Regions from separate parts of the Neobacillus sp. B4I6 genome, predicted to be linked through region 1. Evidence: riboswitches for the same ligand, from Rfam matches in the RefSeq annotation. Region 1 holds a riboswitch; each other region holds the start of a gene.
The links. Region 1 has a riboswitch for S-adenosylmethionine ahead of mmuP (S-methylmethionine permease). Riboswitches for the same ligand answer to the same signal wherever they lie in the genome.

Region 1 (5,841 bases):
AATTTGAGATTCATTAGTATCATAGTTGTAAATAGTACATATTGATTTTAAGGAGATATAAGAATGAAAATTAAGGAAATTACCTTTGTAGCAGTGTTTGCCGCTGTCATGGGTGCTCTAGGAGTAGTTCCGCCTATTATGCTTTCTTTTACACCAGTTCCCATTACATTACAAACTCTAGGTGTCCTTCTTGCGGGAGGCGTATTGGGAGCAAGATTAGGGGCGATGAGCCAAACGATCTTTTTATTACTTCTCGCAGCTGGAGTGCCTCTTCTATCTGGAGGAAGAGGTGGGCTAAGTGTATTTGTCGGACCAAGTGTTGGTTATATAATTTCATGGCCTATTACGGCTTTCTGTATTGGTTATCTACTATCACGTTTTCAAACTTTAAAAATACAACATATTTTATTTATTAATCTGACAGTTGGAATTCTATTAATCTATTTAATTGGAATTCCTGTCCAAGCATTTATGATGGACATTCCTCTTTTAAAAGCTGTTCAGTTAAGTTTAATTTATATCCCAGGGGATGTCTTAAAAGCCATACTAGCTTCCATTTTAGTTTACAGACTAAGAAAACACCCATTTTTTTCACGCTCATTAGCAACAAGTTATTCCAATCATTTATCTAAAAATATCTAAATCTTAAGAGGCACTAGAATGTGTCTCTTTTTTATAGAGGAGATATATCATGGGAAATATTACAGAATCATATAAGACTTTCGAAAAAATATCCCCAAACAAAATCGCAATCCATACGAATCATCAACAAATCAGTTATCAAGAATGGTATGAATTAATTAATCAAACAGCGAACTGGCTTCATTCTCTTCATTTAGAAAATAAAACAATAGGAATCCTTTTGCCAAACGGTATCCCTTTCCTACAGCTCTTTGCAGGAGCTTCCAAGGCAGGTTGGATTGCTGTTCCATATGATTTGAAATGGAAGATAACCGAATTGGAAAAAAGGGTGATACTTTCGCATCCTTCTATCATTGTCACAACTAGAGAAATTTACTCTCAAATCAAACAAATCATTCCTAATGTAACGATTTTAGATGATTGTTTACAGGAAATCTCTCAATTTGATCCTACAACTGTAAGAAAAACGGAAGAAAATCTGCCTTTTTACATTGGATTTACTTCTGGTACGACAGGTAACCCAAAAGCTTTTGTTCGCTCTCAAGATTCGTGGGTGGCTAGCTTTGATTGCAATCGTTTTGATTTCGGATTAGATGAATCCGATCAAGTTCTTATTCCTGGTGCCTTAATTCATTCTCATTTTCTGTATGGAGCTATTAGCACCTTGTATTTAGGTGGAACCGTTTTTCTTTTAGAAAAGTTTTCTCCTATTGAAGGACTATCATGGATACATTCCTTTCCAATTACAACGATATATGTAGTTCCGACAATGGTAGAAGCATTCTTGAAAGAAGGAATCCAAGTCGATAAGTCTATAAAAATTATTTCATCTGGTGCAAAATGGTCGGATAGATCGAAATTAGAAATCCGTCATATGTTTCCTAACATGACCATGTACGAGTTTTATGGAGCTAGTGAATTGAGCTTCATTACTGTACTTTCTGATAGAGAAGGTATTCAGAAAGCAACATCTGTCGGAAAGCCTTGTTATGGTGTAGAGGTACAAATACGGCGTCCAGATCAGAAATTAGCAATGCCAACTGAGACCGGAAAAATATATGTAAGAAGCAAATTTGTGATAAATGGGTACTTTGATTATGAGGGAAGTACCATTCATTCAATTCATGATGAAGAGGGATGGGCCACGGTCCATGATATGGGCTATTTTGACGAGGATGGCTTTTTATATATTGTAGGCCGTGAACAAAGTATGATTTTATATGGGGGAATTAATATTTTTCCTGAAGAAATTGAAAAAGTGATTTCCTTGCATCCAGATGTCGAGGAAGTTGCTGTAATAGGCCTATCAGATTTGTATTGGGGTCAGGTTGTTGCTGCGGTGGTGAAAGGAAAGGGTAGCCAATTAGAGTTAAAAAGATTTTGTAAGACGCATTTATCTTCTTATAAAATTCCACGTAAGTGGTTTTTTCTATCTGAAATGCCATATACAACGAGTGGCAAGATAGCTCGTGCTGAGCTTATAAAACGATTGGAAAGCAAGGTGAGCAGTGATTAAAAGGGCAGTAATTGTCAAAGCGAAACGAACACCAATTGGAAAAACGGGTGGAATGTTACGAGACATTCTGCCACATGAGCTTGCAGCTCCACTCCTCCAACATTTAGCGAAGGGATTGGATGATAGGATAGATGACATCATTTTGGGAAATGTAGTTGGACCAGGTGGAAACGTAGCTCGAGTTGCTGCGTTAGAAGCAGGACTTCCTCTTTCAGTAACGGGAATCACCATTGACCGACAATGTAGTGCAGGGTTAGAAGCGATTCGAATGGCATGTTACTTTGTCCAAGGTGGAGCTGGCCTTTGTTATATTGCTGGTGGTGTAGAAAGTACGAGTACCTCCCCGTTTCCTTCTAGAGCAAGATTTTCTCCTGAAAAAATTGGCGATCCAGATATGGGCGTTGCAGCAGAATATGTGGCTGGAAAATATGCTATTTCAAAGGAAATGCAGGATGAATATGCGCTATTAAGTTATAAACGTAGCTGGGAAGCTTACGATAAAGGATATTTTAATCAAGAGATCATTCAAATTGGGGATCTCCACCAAGATGAAGAACTTTTTAAGAAAAGAAAGATGGAAGTACTTTTAAATAGGGCAAAGCCTATATTTAAAAAGAACGGGACGGTTACTGCAGCGAACAGTTGTGGGATACATGACGGGGCTTCAGCTGTACTTGTCATGGAAGAAAACATGGCATTGAATAATGGATTCCAGCCTATTTTACGATTTTTGGATAGTGAAGTCTCAGGTGTACTTCCGAATTATCCAGGAGAAGCCCCTATACCGGCTATTCAAGCCTTAATAAAAAGAAACCAGTTAACCATTGAGGACATTGACCTAATTGAAATAAACGAAGCTTTCGCCTCTAAGATTGTTGCCTGTACAAAAGAACTTTCCATTTCTTATGACAAGTTAAATGTCGGCGGAGGAGCTTTAACGCTAGGACATCCTTATGGAGCTTCAGGAAGTATTATGATCACGAGGCTTTTCTACGAAGTACAAAGACGAAAGGATATCAAATATGCACTGGCCGCGATTGGGAGTGGTGGAGGAGTTGGAGTAGCAGTCCTATTCGAGGTGGTAACATGAAAACTAAGGAAAATGAGTTTATTTTTAATAAAGAAGATGTGCAACAACTTGTTTAAAACTTTAAAAAACTCAGAAATATATTGACAATTATTTAATAGATTGATAAAGTTTAAAAAAATATTTCTTATCCAGAGAGGTGGAGGGACTGGCCCTATGAAACCTCAGCAGCAGGTCAATAAGACACTGTGCTAATTCCATCGGGTGTGAAGCCTTGAGAGATAAGAGCTACGTTATTATTTGTCAGTAACGCACTCATTTATCTGAGTGCGTTTTTTGTTTTTTCTGGATGTAGGAAAAAGGAGACTATGATGGAGAAGAAAAGCAAGCAAAAATTTCAAAGAAAAATGCAAACACGGCATTTAGTTATGCTATCGCTCGGCGGAGTGATTGGAACAGGATTATTCTTAAGTTCGGGTTACACGATTCAACAAGCTGGCCCGTTTGGGACCATTCTGTCCTATCTGATTGGTGCACTAGTGGTCTATCTCGTCATGCTATGTTTAGGAGAGCTTTCCGTACATATGCCTGAAACTGGTGCCTTTCACAGTTATGCGACTAAATATATTGGACCAGGGACTGGGTATACAGTTGCTTGGTTGTACTGGCTAACTTGGACTGTTGCTTTAGGTTCTGAATTTACGGCTGCAGGATTATTAATGCAGCGATGGTTTCCATCCATTAATGTCTGGATTTGGAGTTTGCTGTTTGCTATTTTGGTTTTTGTCTTAAATATACTGACGGTTAAGTTTTTCGCTGAATCTGAATTCTGGTTTGCGTCTATAAAGGTAATAGCGATTGTTCTGTTTATTATTGTAGGAGCAGCGGCAATGGTAGGTTATCTTCCTATGACTCATTCCCAATCAGCACCGTTCTTCTCTAATTTTACAAGTGCAGGTTTATTTCCTAATGGTGCTTTTGCGATTGTCATGACAATGCTTGCGGTTAACTTTGCCTTTTCAGGAACGGAATTAATAGGAATTGCAGCGGGGGAAACAGTAAACCCGGAAAAAACGATACCAAAGGCCATTCGTACTACATTGTGGAGATTGATTATCTTTTTTGTAGGAACGATTGTTGTATTATCTGCATTATTGCCTACTTCAGATGCAGGAGTATTAGAGAGCCCCTTTGTTGCCGTTCTTGAACAAATTGGCGTACCATATGCAGCGGATATTATGAACTTTGTCATATTAACAGCCATTCTATCTGCTGCAAACTCAGGTCTTTATGCCTCTTCAAGAATGCTTTGGTCACTAGCAGATAAGAATACGATATCACCCATTTTTGCAAAATTAACAAAACAAGGTGTTCCAATATATGCAGTCATTTTTAGCATGTTTGGCGGTGGTTTAGCTTTGTTCTCAAGTATTATTGCACCAGATACAGTGTATATCGTACTTGTATCCATTTCGGGCCTAGCTGTGGTGGTAGTTTGGATGAGTATTAGTGCTTCACAGTTTTTATTTCGCAGACAATATATTAAAGAAGGAAATTCCGTAAAGGACTTGGTTTATCGTACACCATTCTATCCTTTGGTACCAATCGCTTCCTTTATCCTTTGTCTTGCTTCATGTATTGGAATCGCATTTGACCCTACACAACGAATTGCCTTATATTGTGGCATTCCATTTATATTGTTTTGCTATGCAAGTTATTATTTAACCCAAAGATTAAAGAAAAGAGGAGTAGGCTATGTTCAACAAAATCAACCCTATTAAGGCTATTTTATCCGAACATTCCATTATGCTGCTGGACGGTGCGTTAGCCACAGAGCTTGAATCGCATGGGTGTAATTTGGACGATCCCCTCTGGTCTGCACGTGTATTACTAGAAAATCCAGAATTGATTTATCAGGTTCATTCTGACTATTTTCGTGCTGGAGCGGACTGTGCCATAACGTCAAGCTATCAAGCAACCATTGACGGTTTTTCCAAGCGTGGTATTCAAGAGAAAGAAGCTTTAGAACTAATTAAGAAAACGGTGTTACTTGCGAGAAAAGCAAGAGATGATTTTTGGCAGGAAAATTCACAAACCAATAGACCTAAGCCATTGGTTGCCGCATCCGTTGGCCCTTATGGGGCTTACCTAGCCGATGGTTCAGAGTATGTGGGAAACTACGGTGTTACAGATGAAACATTAATAGACTTTCATCGCACAAGAATGTCAGCGTTGATTGAAGCAGGTGCTGATCTATTAGCATTTGAAACGATTCCTTCCCTGCAGGAAGCGAAGGTATTAGCTTCATTGTTAAAGGAATTTCCAGATACATATGCCTGGCTATCCTTTTCTTTGAAAAATGAGAAAGCGATAAGTGACAGTACGCCGCTGGCAGAGTGTGCAAGAGTGTTTGGTGACAACGAACAAATTGTTGCCATTGGTCTCAACTGTGCACCAGTGACAATCGTGACGGAAGCTATAAACGAGTTGCGAACAAACACCACAAAACCGATTATTGTTTATCCGAACTCTGGTGAAACCTATAATCCAGAAACTAAAACATGGCATGGTCAAGAATTATGTAATGGGCTCGACTTTAAATCTGAAGAATGGTACCTTGCAGGGGCACGACTAATAGGAGGATGCTGCAGAACAG
Region 2 (5,841 bases), 5.1 Mb from region 1:
CCATTGGTGAGCCAATCTTTTTGGTAAAAAAATGACCTGGCTCTAATTTCTTAATACCATCAGACATGGTGGTTGGTTCAGGAACAAATTGGTAGGTCAAATAATGCTGCAAGGAATCATAGTTAATAACATCATTTTCGAGCCCCAATAGAATACTCTTTTTCTCAGAGGCAAAAAATGTTCTTTCACCATCTTCAAAATAAAAAAACGGTTTAATCCCGAACGGATCACGCGCGCCATAAAGAGTTTGTTCTTGTTTATCCCAGATGACAAAGGAGAACATTCCGCGTAGTTTTTCGACGGCTTTTTCCTTCAAATGGCTGTAGAGTGCAATAATAACCTCGGTATCAGAGCTAGTTGAAAAGGTTAATCCTTCGCTCAATAGTTCCTCGCGCAGTTCTACATAGTTATAAACTTCACCATTAAAGATAATCCAATAGCGTTCATTTTCATACGTAAGCGGTTGATGACCACTCTCAATATCAATGATACTTAAACGGCGGAACCCAAATTGGATATGATCATCATAATAAAAACCATCATCATCCGGCCCGCGATGAGTTATAATATCGTTCATATTTTTAAATTGTTGTTTTTGCTCATCACTATAGTTTTGTGTTTTGTCGTGTACACAACCGATAAAACCACACATTATGTACTTCACCTCATTCTAAATATCCTTTAAAAGGACGTATTGCTCCAAAGCGCAAACGCCTTGCGCTAGTGCTAGACAGAAAAACATACTCTCTAATACTACCACTTTTTTTATTAAAATTGCACTGTGAACAATAGGCAAATTAATTATCATCATTTTTTACTTCTTTTGACCTGCCTAAACATTACATTTTATTCACTAATTGAATTACTATACAGGTAAATAGACGGAGAAATAAAAACGGGAGCTACATGTAGAATGTAACCCCCATAACGTTTTATAGATTTGCTTGTTGGCGTAATGTTTCTACTTTATCTGTGCGCTCCCAAGGAAGATCCACATCTGTACGGCCAAAATGACCATAAGCTGCTGTTTGTTGGTAAATTGGGCGACGAAGATCCAACATATTAATGATACCTGCAGGACGAAGGTCGAAGTTTTCACTTACTAAATCAACTAACACGTCTTCGCTCACTTTACCTGTCCCAAACGTATCAACTGCAATCGAAACGGGTCTAGCAACTCCAATTGCATAGGCAAGTTGAACTTCTACCTTATCAGCAAGGCCAGCGGCAACGATATTTTTGGCAACATAACGTGCGGCGTAGGCAGCTGAACGGTCCACTTTTGTAGGATCCTTACCAGAGAATGCACCACCGCCATGGCGAGCATATCCACCATACGTATCTACAATGATTTTACGGCCTGTTAAGCCAGCATCCCCTTGTGGTCCGCCAATAACGAAACGGCCGGTTGGATTAATAAAGTATTTTGTCTTTTCATCGATTAATTCTTTTGGAACTACCGGATTAATAACATATTCCTTCAAGTTACGTTGAATTTGCTCTAACTCAACTTCAGGATTGTGTTGAGTGGAAATAACAATCGTATCAATGCGTACTGGTTTATCGTTCTCATCATATTCAACCGTTACTTGTGTTTTTCCGTCTGGACGTAAGTAATCAAGAACCTTATCTTTACGTACTTCTGTTAAACGGCGAGCAAGTTTGTGCGCTAGTGAAATAGGAAGAGGCATAAGCTCTTTTGTTTCATTACAAGCAAAACCAAACATTAAACCTTGGTCCCCTGCACCAATTGCTTCGATTTGTTCATCAGACATTTGACCTTCACGCGCTTCCAAAGCTTGGTCAACACCCATCGCGATATCTGGAGACTGTTCATCAATAGATGTTAAAACAGCACAGGTTTCTGAGTCAAAACCGAATTTCGCGCGATTGTAGCCGATGTTTTTAATCGTTTCACGAACAATTTTTGGAATATCCACGTAGGTAGATGTGGTGATTTCTCCTGCTACTAGCACTAGTCCTGTTGTTACTGAAGTTTCAGCCGCAACACGGGCATTAGCATCCCTTGCTAAAATAGCATCTAAAATGGAATCAGAAATTTGGTCACAAATCTTATCAGGATGACCCTCAGTAACTGATTCAGAAGTGAACAAACGACGTTTTGTTGACATCTGAATTCCTCCTATAATATGAGATAATCGAGGTTTTAGAAAGGTTACAGGAATACTTCCTTAAACATCGAGAATTTGATACGGTACTCATTCCCTTAGTATGTAATAAACAAAGGATTTTTATTAGAGACTCTTTTCATAAAGGACTTATACAAAACAAAAAACCTTACCAGAGAGGAAAGGTTGTTCCGGGCCTTTCGCTCTTATCGTTCAAGGTCAAAGCCTTGCGTCAGATTAGCACCTTCGCATCCTGAAAAGGACCTTTTAAGTGGTCAATCTTTTCATACTGCAGGTTGCTGGGTTTCATTGGGCCTGTCCCTCCACCAGCTCAGGATAAGAGAGTATCCGTTCAAATTAGAATAATATCACACTGCCCAACAATGTCAATGAATTTTTTAAGAAATGTTTTTCAACAAAATGGGAAATATACGAAATATGTTAGTATCTTTTATAAATTTTTTTTATATCTTCAATTAAAGTTTTATAATATATAAATCCAGTTAAATAGGATACATTAATTCAGCTAATGTGTTATACTTTTTATATTATTAACAATCTAAAAACTAAATAAAGGAAGGTCTCATTAAATGAATTCTGTTGATACTCCTAATGAATTAAATCAATTGTTAAATGAAAGTCATGTTCATGTGCAATTATCTGTTCCTCAATTAGTTGAGAAAGTCTTAACCCGTCATGAAGGAGCATTAACTTCTACGGGAGCAATTAGTGTCGCTACTGGAAAGTATACTGGCCGGTCTCCACAGGATAAATTCATTGTTTTAGAAGATTCAACTAAAGACAAAATTGAATGGGGCACGACCAATCAACCAATTTCAGAACCGGTTTTTACAAAGCTTTATCAAAAGGTCATTAATTATTTACAACAGAAAAATGAGATCTTTGTTTTTAAAGGATTTGCGGGTGCTGATAAAAAATCACGTTTATCCATCCAAGTGGTAAATGAATTAGCGTGGCAAAATTTATTTGTACACCAGTTATTTATTCGCCCGTCGGATGCTGAACTACTTACCCATGATGCTGGATTTACCGTTATTTCTGCACCTAATTTCAAGGCAGATCCGGCTATCGATGGTACCAACTCGGAAGCATTTATTATGATTTCTTTTGAAAAAAGAATTGTTTTAATAGGTGGTACAGAATACGCAGGGGAAATGAAAAAGTCGATTTTTTCTGTAATGAATTATTTACTGCCTGAAAACAATATTTTTTCGATGCACTGTTCTGCCAATGTTGGGATTGAAGGCGATGTTGCTTTATTCTTTGGCTTGTCTGGAACTGGCAAAACAACCTTATCAGCGGATTCCAATCGTCGATTAATTGGTGATGATGAGCACGGTTGGTCCTCTAATGGTGTCTTTAATATCGAGGGGGGCTGCTACGCAAAATGTATCAATCTTTCTCGTGAAAAGGAGCCGCAAATCTTTGATGCCATCCGCTTTGGAACTGTCCTAGAAAATGTAACATTGAATCAGGAATCAAGAATCCCTGATTATGATGATGGAACGTTGACCGAAAATACACGTGCCGCTTATCCGATTGACGCAATTGATAATATTGTTCAACCAAGTATCGCTGGCCACCCAAATACGATTGTCTTTTTAACCGCTGATGCATTCGGAGTCTTGCCTCCAATTTCAAAATTAACAAAGGAACAAGCAATGTATCACTTTTTAAGTGGCTACACCTCTAAACTAGCCGGAACAGAGCGTGGAATAACGTCACCACAAGCTACCTTCTCCACTTGCTTTGGTGCTCCATTCCTGCCGCTGCCTGCGACTCGTTATGCAGAAATGCTCGGTGAAAAAATACTTGAGCACAATGCCAATGTTTTTCTTGTCAATACTGGCTGGACCGGCGGCGAATATGGGGTCGGTAATCGAATGAAACTTTCCTACACGCGCGCTATGGTTGAAGCCGCTCTTGAGGGAGAATTAAACCATGTGGAGACTGTCAAGGACGCGATCTTTGGATTAAATATCCCGCTCCATATTGCAGGTGTACCAGACGAAGTCCTACAGCCGATTAAAACTTGGTCGGATTCGCAGGCATATGAAAAGAAAGCAAAGGAATTAGCCGCAAAGTTCCGCGAAAACTTTAAAAAGTTCACTAATGTTTCACGTGATATTGAAGAAAAAGGCGGACCAATAGCATAATATCGAAAGCCCATATCGATTCGATATGGGCTTTCTAATCTCATTAGTTAGTCGAATTTAATGAAATTAATTGATAGGTTATGGTCGTGCTGTTATTTTGCAACTCGACTTTTTTTATCAATGCGGTACCACTTGAATCACTATCGATTGTTTTTCTTACATCAATCGGAATCTCAATTGGATAAAGTCTGTACCCTTCTTTTTCTAGCAAAAAGACGTTTTCTTCCACTCGTTTTTCTCTACCTTTAGTTACAATCATCGTATTTAACTCAAGAGGCATACCCATAAACATCCGCTCCTCTACTTGTAATACCTATATATTATCATCTTTTACGGTGACTTTTCATCCACTTCGTTAAATCATTCACGACTTTTCTATTTACTGCTGGTGGGAAGTAATGTGTAAATTCGTTAAAATACCATGCTTCGACTGGTTTTTCTACTAACCTCAGCCTTCTTTCAAGTCGATATGCGTGCTCCACCGAAACATTTCCGTCTTTAGCACCATGGATAATCAGGACAGGGGCTTTGATCTTTTCTATTTGATAAAGAGGGGTCCTGTCTTGATACCGTTCCGGAAATTTCTGAGGGGTTCCGCCAATGACCCTCTTCATCATTCTCCGTAAATCTTTACGTTCCAAATAGGTGAGAGACATATCACTGACCCCGCCCCAGCTGACAACAGACGCGGTCTCAGGGAATTCAATTCCTGTCAAAAGCGCCATTACACCACCCCGCGAGAACCCAAATATATGTATTTCACGTACTCTGGGCATAGATTTTAACAGCAAAAAGGCGGAAAAGGCGTCTTCCCTGTCGTCCCCGGCAAAATCCTCATTGCCTTCCCCACCTTGATTTCCACGATAATAAGGTGCAAAAACAACAAAGCCCTCAGCTGCGAACTGAGCAATCCTTGCTGGTCGAACTTTACCAACATTTTTAATGCCGCCGCGTAAATAAAGGAATCCATCATACTCACCTTCCCCAATCGGTTCCGCAAGCATGCCTTTCACTCGTAATCCATTGGAAAGGTAAGTAATTACTTTTAATTCAATATTGGGATTTGGAGAAGGAAAGCGTGTGATATCAACAATCTTTCCATCATTGTATTGGCTCATCAGCAAAACTTCCCTTTTTTTATAAAATTTATTCTCTCTAGGCATTCACATATTTTTCTCCTCTTCATACGATATCTTAGGTAATTAGCCCAGATTTTTTATGATAAATAAGGAGGCCCGCTTCATGAAAAAATCGTTAAAGTTCAGTTTCTCCTTTCTGCTCATCACTATACTTATGTTTTCACTTGTCGCTTGTAATAGCTCTACAAAAAATGAAACAAAGAAACTTGAGAAAGTTCGAATCGCTGAAGTTACCCGGTCCATTTTCTATGCCCCGCAGTATGTTGCCCTAGCCAAAGGATTTTTCAAAGCTGAAGGTTTAGACGTCACGCTAACAACAACACCCGGCGGCGACAAAACCATGACCACTCTGATTTCTGGGGGGGCCGACGTTGCCCTAGTTGGTTCAGAAACATC
Region 3 (5,841 bases), 1.2 Mb from region 1:
GCTTTGTATAGTTCAAAAAGATATGCACGAGGATCACAGTCACAGCCATAATGATAATAATCCATGGCACTTCTCCGATTTTTGCAAAAAAAGGACTGATCAGACCCGATGCCATCGAGCCATCAGGCATAACCATGTTTTGTGAAACAGTGGCCCCTTTTGTATACGTCAATGCTGTCCCTTGAATAATAAACATCGTAGCGAGTGTCATCAGCATATCTGGAATTCTTAATTTCACAATCATGAATGAGTTTATTGCTCCTACTGCTAAGGAAGCACAAATCGCAGAAATGACCGCCACCAATGTGTTTTGTGAAAACCAAACAAACATCGAAATGACAATGGCGTTTGATAAGGAAGCGACCGATCCCACCGATAAATCAAAACCATCGACAGACAATGAAATCGTAATACCGATAGCGATAATCGTTACAATGGAGATCGAACGTAAGATATTGATGATATTACTGCCCTGAATAAAAGTAGGATTAGCCAATGAAAAAATAATAATAAGTGCAAGAATCGTAATAATCGTCCCATATTTATATAAAAAGCGAAATAACTCAAAGACTTTTTTTGCCGGGGCTACCTGATTCTTTGCTGCAATATTTGCCTCCATTTTACCTGCCCCCTGTTGAATAAAATAATAGTTCTTCTTCGTTCGTTTCTCTCGTTTCAATTTCCTTTACGGACCTGCCGTCGTATAAAACATAGACCCGATCAGTAATCCCAATAATCTCCGAAAGTTCTGAAGAAGCATAAATAATTGCTTTACCCCGGTTCGCTAGTTCAGCGATTAACTCAAAGATATCCTTCTTTGCGCCAACATCGACGCCTTTGGTTGGTTCGTCAAAAATATATACATCTGCTTCAGCTACGAGCCACTTTCCGATTGCGACCTTTTGCTGATTCCCTCCGGAAAGATTCTGTACCTTGGTATCTTCTGAAGGTGTTTTAATTCCGAGGCGATGGATCAACTGCTTTGCCGTTTCTTTTTCTTTTTTTCGATCTAAAAAGCTTAATCTCTTTGAAAATTCACCTAAATTAGCAGCTGTTAAATTGGTTTCTACTGATTCAAGAACTAGGATTCCTTCCTTCCTCCGTTCTTCTGGAACTAAAGCAATTCCCTTTTTAACCGCATGATAGGGACTCTTTAATTTTAGTTTATTGCCATGAAGAAAGATGTCTCCCCCCGTTAATTTCTTAGAGCCAAATAACGCCTTACACAATTCTGTTTTTCCAGCACCGACAAGCCCGGCAATTCCAATGATTTCTCCTGATTTAACATGAATATGTAAATCTTTAATCTTCCCTCTATCTGAAAGTCCTTTTACCTCAAGGACCGTGTTTCCAATAGACGTATTCTTCTCTGGGAACTGTTCCTCTAATCTTTGACCCAGCATATGCTCCACCACTTTGTTGATGGTCGTATTAGTAACTCGCTCTTTTGCAACAAGTTCACCGTTTCTCATTACGGTCACTTCATCGCAGACTTCAAAAATTTCTGGTAAGCGATGGGAAATAAAGATAACTCCTACATTTTGCTTTTTTAAATCACGGACAATCCGGAATAGTTCCGTTGTTTCAGTGTGACTCAATGGCGCTGTCGGCTCGTCTAAAATAAGAAACTTACATTGATTTGATACAGCCCTAGCGATTAAAATCATTTGTTTTTCCGCTAACGTTAACTCACTTACAAGCTTCTTCGTCGGAAGCATAATGTTCATACTTGATAGTATTTCATCCGCTCTTTGATGAAGGTTTTTCCATTTCATCCATTGCTTTTTCCCCATGTTATGGACTGTATCGAGGAGCATAATATTTTCGGCGACGGTTAAATACGGAATGAGAGCCGTATCTACTTCTTGATAAACGATTTGTATTCCTGCGTCCTGTGCATTTTTCGGAGAACGAATCTTCAGGTTTTTCCCATCTAACCTTATTTCACCGGTATAGTGGTCATAAGCACCCGCGAGAACCTTCATTAACGTTGATTTCCCTGCCCCATTTGCCCCAATCAAAGCTTGGATTTCTCCCGTTTCCATCGAAAAGTCGACCTGATTCAATGCCTTCACACCAGGAAACTCTATTGAGATGTTTTTCATCTCCAATGTTGATCTCATCAAAATCATCCCCCGTAAGCAAACACTCTCTTCATCTATTGAAAAAGAGAGTGTCTAGTTGTATACCGACTATTCTTTATAATGCTTCTTTAACGTCTTTATCCACTCTTCCTCAAATGCAGTCGATTGACCCCAGCCTGGGATAATTTTTGCCAGATTAACCATGTTTACAGGCTCTTTTGCTTTGAGAAGATTTTCTTGTGAAACAAGTGAAGCATCTAAATCAAAGGTCTGTGGTGTTTCTTCACCTGCAAGCTTTTTCGCAAGTATTCTCATATCAACAGCACCGATAAGTTTCGGATCGACAGCTGCTGTGTATTTCCAAGCGCTGCCTTTTCTTTGAATTTCTTGCAGATCCGCATTGGAAACATCGATTCCATAAATCTTCACTTCTTCACGTCCCGCTTCTTTCAAAGCTCGTGCTGCACCGATTGCAAAAGCATCCCAAGTAGCAAATATGGCATCCAGTTTGCCTTTTGGATATTTATTTAACATGGCTGCAACTGCGTTTTGTGTTTGTACACTTGTATCTGCCGCAGCCACACCAAAGCGTTCCACTTCTTTAATTTGAGGATTTTTTGAAAGGACTTCTTGATAAACCTTATTACGTCTAACCATTGCAGGGAAACCGTCGACCCATAGGTAGGCAATATTTGCTTTACCCTTTGTATTCTTTACGAGTTGATCAAGGGCTAAAGTTGCTAAGGCTTCATCATCCTGTGAAGTAAGCGTTACTCCATCAACCTTCGCAATATTTGGATTGGAGTCAAATGTAACTACACTTTTTCCTTTTTCAACTATCTTTTTTACATCATTAACAGTCGCATCATCGTCACCATGAGAAATGATAAATCCATCATAATCCTGGTCTAATGCCTGATTAATAGCATCATGGAACTTAGCTGTATCACCATTTGCGGTAAACACGTCCACTTGAAAACCTAAGGCTTCTCCCTCTTCTTTTGCACCTGCTAAGAATTGGGCAGTATGATCATCACCGCCAATTTTACGGATAACCTTGATTTTTAACGGATCACCACTTGTAAACTTTTCAGATACACCTTCAAGTGAAACCTTTTTATGAGCGCTTGCTTGTTTTTTTTCTCCCTCAGAAGCACAGCCTGTGAGTAAGAGTGTTGCTGCTAACGCTGATACGAGTGTACTTTTAAAGATATTTCTTTTCATGATTAAAGCTCCCCCTTTTAGATTCTTATCAATACTCCATTACTCCGATTGGAAAGGTTTGTTTTTATATAAAAATAAAAAACCTCTCCAGAAAAGAGAGGTTTCATCACAAATTAAGGGACTACTCCTCTCTTATCTTTCAAAACAATAAATTGTTTTGCAGGATTTAGCACCAATTCCAAACGGAACGGTTGCTGGGCGTCATCGGGCCAGTCCCTCTGCCACTCTTGATAAGAGAACGTATTATTCATTTAAAGTAATAAATTAGATTTTAGTCTCCTATTAACAAGTTGTCAATAGTGTTTTGAATATTTCTAATAAAGGTATTATTCCCAATCCGCCAAAACCTTTGAATAGTAGTAAACGTAATTTCCTATTTTATATAAAAGGGATATCCCTTTAAAATTATCAGAAATTTCTGTATGATAATATTTAGTTAATCGAAATACATTTAGAAAGAAGTGTTATTAATAATGGATCAGGAAAGAAGTGCAAAGCGTAATTTAATGATCATGTGGTTTGCGAACTTCTTTGTAGCCGGAAGTATGACAATGGTTATGCCGTTTATTTCGTTGTACATTGAGACGTTTGGTGACTTTTCGGAAAAATATGTCCAGCATTGGTCAGGAATCACATTTGGGATTACATTTGTTTCTGCCTTCCTCTTCTCACCGATTTGGGGGGAGAATTGGCGACCGTTATGGGAGAAAAAAAATCCTTATCATTTCCGGATTAGGGATGGGCTTATCTATTTTTCTAATGGGCTATGTCCATTCTGTCTGGCAGTTACTGTTGCTGCGCTTTTTCATGGGTTTCTTTTCTGGCTTCATCCCGATGTCACAAGCTTTTATCTCTACGCAAACACCAAAGGGGATTGCGGGGCGCGTTCTTGGTACATTGCAAACAGGTAGTATTACAGGTTCTTTGTTAGGACCGATGCTGGGCGGTGTTTTAGCTGATTCTCTTGGCTATTCTACTACCTTTAAATGGACGTCCATTTCGATTTTTATCTCTGCATTGTTAGTGATTACCACAAAGGAATTCTTGATACCCGTGTCTAAAGGGGCAAAAACACATTACTCGAGCAAGGAAGTTTTTAAACACATTATTCGTAACCCTGTGTTATTAACAGTCCTGCTAATTTCAGCCCTTGTTCAGATTGCTCACTTTAGCATTCAACCAATTTTGTCCTTATTTGTTAGCGATCTGCATGGCACAACTAATGTTGCCTTTTATTCTGGGATTGCTTTTTCCGCTGCGGGACTGGGGAATTTATTGATGTCGAGGAATTGGGGAAAAATAGCTGATAAGTATGGGTATATTAAAATATTAGTTATTCTTCTTTTTCTAGCGGGGATTGTCTACTTGCCTGGAGCCGCAGTTTCTAGCTTTTGGCAACTCGTTATCATCCGCTTTGCCCTGGGTGTCACGATTGGCGGAATTATTCCTGTACGGATTGCCTATATCCGCCAAGAAGCACCGATTGCGATGCAAGGTGAAGTATTAGGCTATAATACCAGCTTGCGTTTCCTTGGGAATATTGTCGGCCCGATGCTGGGTGGATTTATATCTGGTTACTATGGCTTTTCTGCCGTTTTTATCAGCACAAGTTCATTATTAATTATTAGCGGATTTATTTTATTTGTTTCAATGCACCGTCATCCAAAGCTTGTAAAACACTCGATTTAATAACTTTAAGATTGGGCAAGGAATAAGTAGAAAAGCACTTTAAATTAAATGATTTAAAGTGCTTTTGCTTTATTACTTTATTCTGTTTTTTCGCTTAGTAAAGTCCATTTCTTGATAATAACTGTTCTTAACTAATATATTGGGTCCAAGGCATTTAACCGCCGGGCAATGACAGCTTAATTCTTTTGCCAAGGCTGACGACTGCCAGGTTTCATATGCATGTAACAGATTTGTAGTCTTGATATTTCCTAGGGATGGTGTATCACCGAAATCAGTAACAATAATATCTCCGTTAAAAATATTTACATTCAGTCGCGAACGTCCATCAGGGTCATTTCTGACGGTGACATTTTTACTTTTATACAAGCTTTGAAGGAGAGTTAAATCCTCCTGTTCACTGCTGCACGCATAAAATGGGAGCGTGCCAAACAGCATCCACACATTTTCATCTCTGACATCTAGTAAGTGATGGATCGCTTCTCTTATTTCATTAAGTGATAAGGTTTCGAGATTGCTAGCAAAATCACTTGGGTACATTGGGTGTATTTCATGTCGCTGACAAAGCATTTCATCAACAATTTGACGGTGAATTTTTTCTAAATACGGTAGTGTCCGCTTGTTTAACATCGTTTCAGCAGATACCATCACTCCTGCTTTTACCAGTTCACGGCTATTATCTATCATTCTTTTAAAATATTGTTCCCGTTGTTCATATTCCGGCTTCCGTTCCATTCTGGCAAAACCACCCTCGACAAAATCATCGACGGTCCCCCAGTTATGCGAGATATGTAAGACATCTAAAAAAGGGACGATTAATTCATAACGATCTAATTCAAGGGTTAAA

Region 2: linked by a shared signal. The riboswitch ahead of metK (methionine adenosyltransferase) and the one ahead of mmuP (S-methylmethionine permease) in region 1 are both predicted to bind S-adenosylmethionine.
Region 3: linked by a shared signal. The riboswitch ahead of QF028_RS22345 (sugar ABC transporter substrate-binding protein) and the one ahead of mmuP (S-methylmethionine permease) in region 1 are both predicted to bind S-adenosylmethionine.

The regions. Positions count from the first base shown of each region.
Region 1 covers NZ_JBNPWB010000002.1:5,271,472-5,277,312, forward strand. Annotated here, with positions in the region: gene QF028_RS28285 (biotin transporter BioY) at 64-642, shown strand; gene QF028_RS28290 (AMP-binding protein) at 692-2,158, shown strand; gene QF028_RS28295 (acetyl-CoA C-acyltransferase) at 2,154-3,248, shown strand; SAM riboswitch class I at 3,370-3,473, shown strand; gene mmuP (S-methylmethionine permease) at 3,557-4,966, shown strand; gene mmuM (homocysteine S-methyltransferase) at 4,941-5,841, shown strand, end outside.
Region 2 covers NZ_JBNPWB010000002.1:177,850-183,690, reverse strand. Annotated here, with positions in the region: gene asnB (asparagine synthase (glutamine-hydrolyzing)) at 1-652, opposite strand, end outside; gene metK (methionine adenosyltransferase) at 933-2,132, opposite strand; SAM riboswitch class I at 2,333-2,472, opposite strand; gene pckA (phosphoenolpyruvate carboxykinase (ATP)) at 2,720-4,306, shown strand; gene QF028_RS02695 (DUF2584 domain-containing protein) at 4,350-4,592, opposite strand; gene QF028_RS02690 (alpha/beta hydrolase family protein) at 4,630-5,424, opposite strand; gene QF028_RS02685 (ABC transporter substrate-binding protein) at 5,600-5,841, shown strand, end outside.
Region 3 covers NZ_JBNPWB010000002.1:4,050,363-4,056,203, forward strand. Annotated here, with positions in the region: gene QF028_RS22335 (ABC transporter permease) at 1-619, opposite strand, end outside; gene QF028_RS22340 (sugar ABC transporter ATP-binding protein) at 621-2,123, opposite strand; gene QF028_RS22345 (sugar ABC transporter substrate-binding protein) at 2,193-3,308, opposite strand; SAM riboswitch class I at 3,438-3,545, opposite strand; partial or broken gene QF028_RS22350 (MFS transporter) at 3,782-4,997, shown strand; gene yfkAB (radical SAM/CxCxxxxC motif protein YfkAB) at 5,070-5,841, opposite strand, start outside.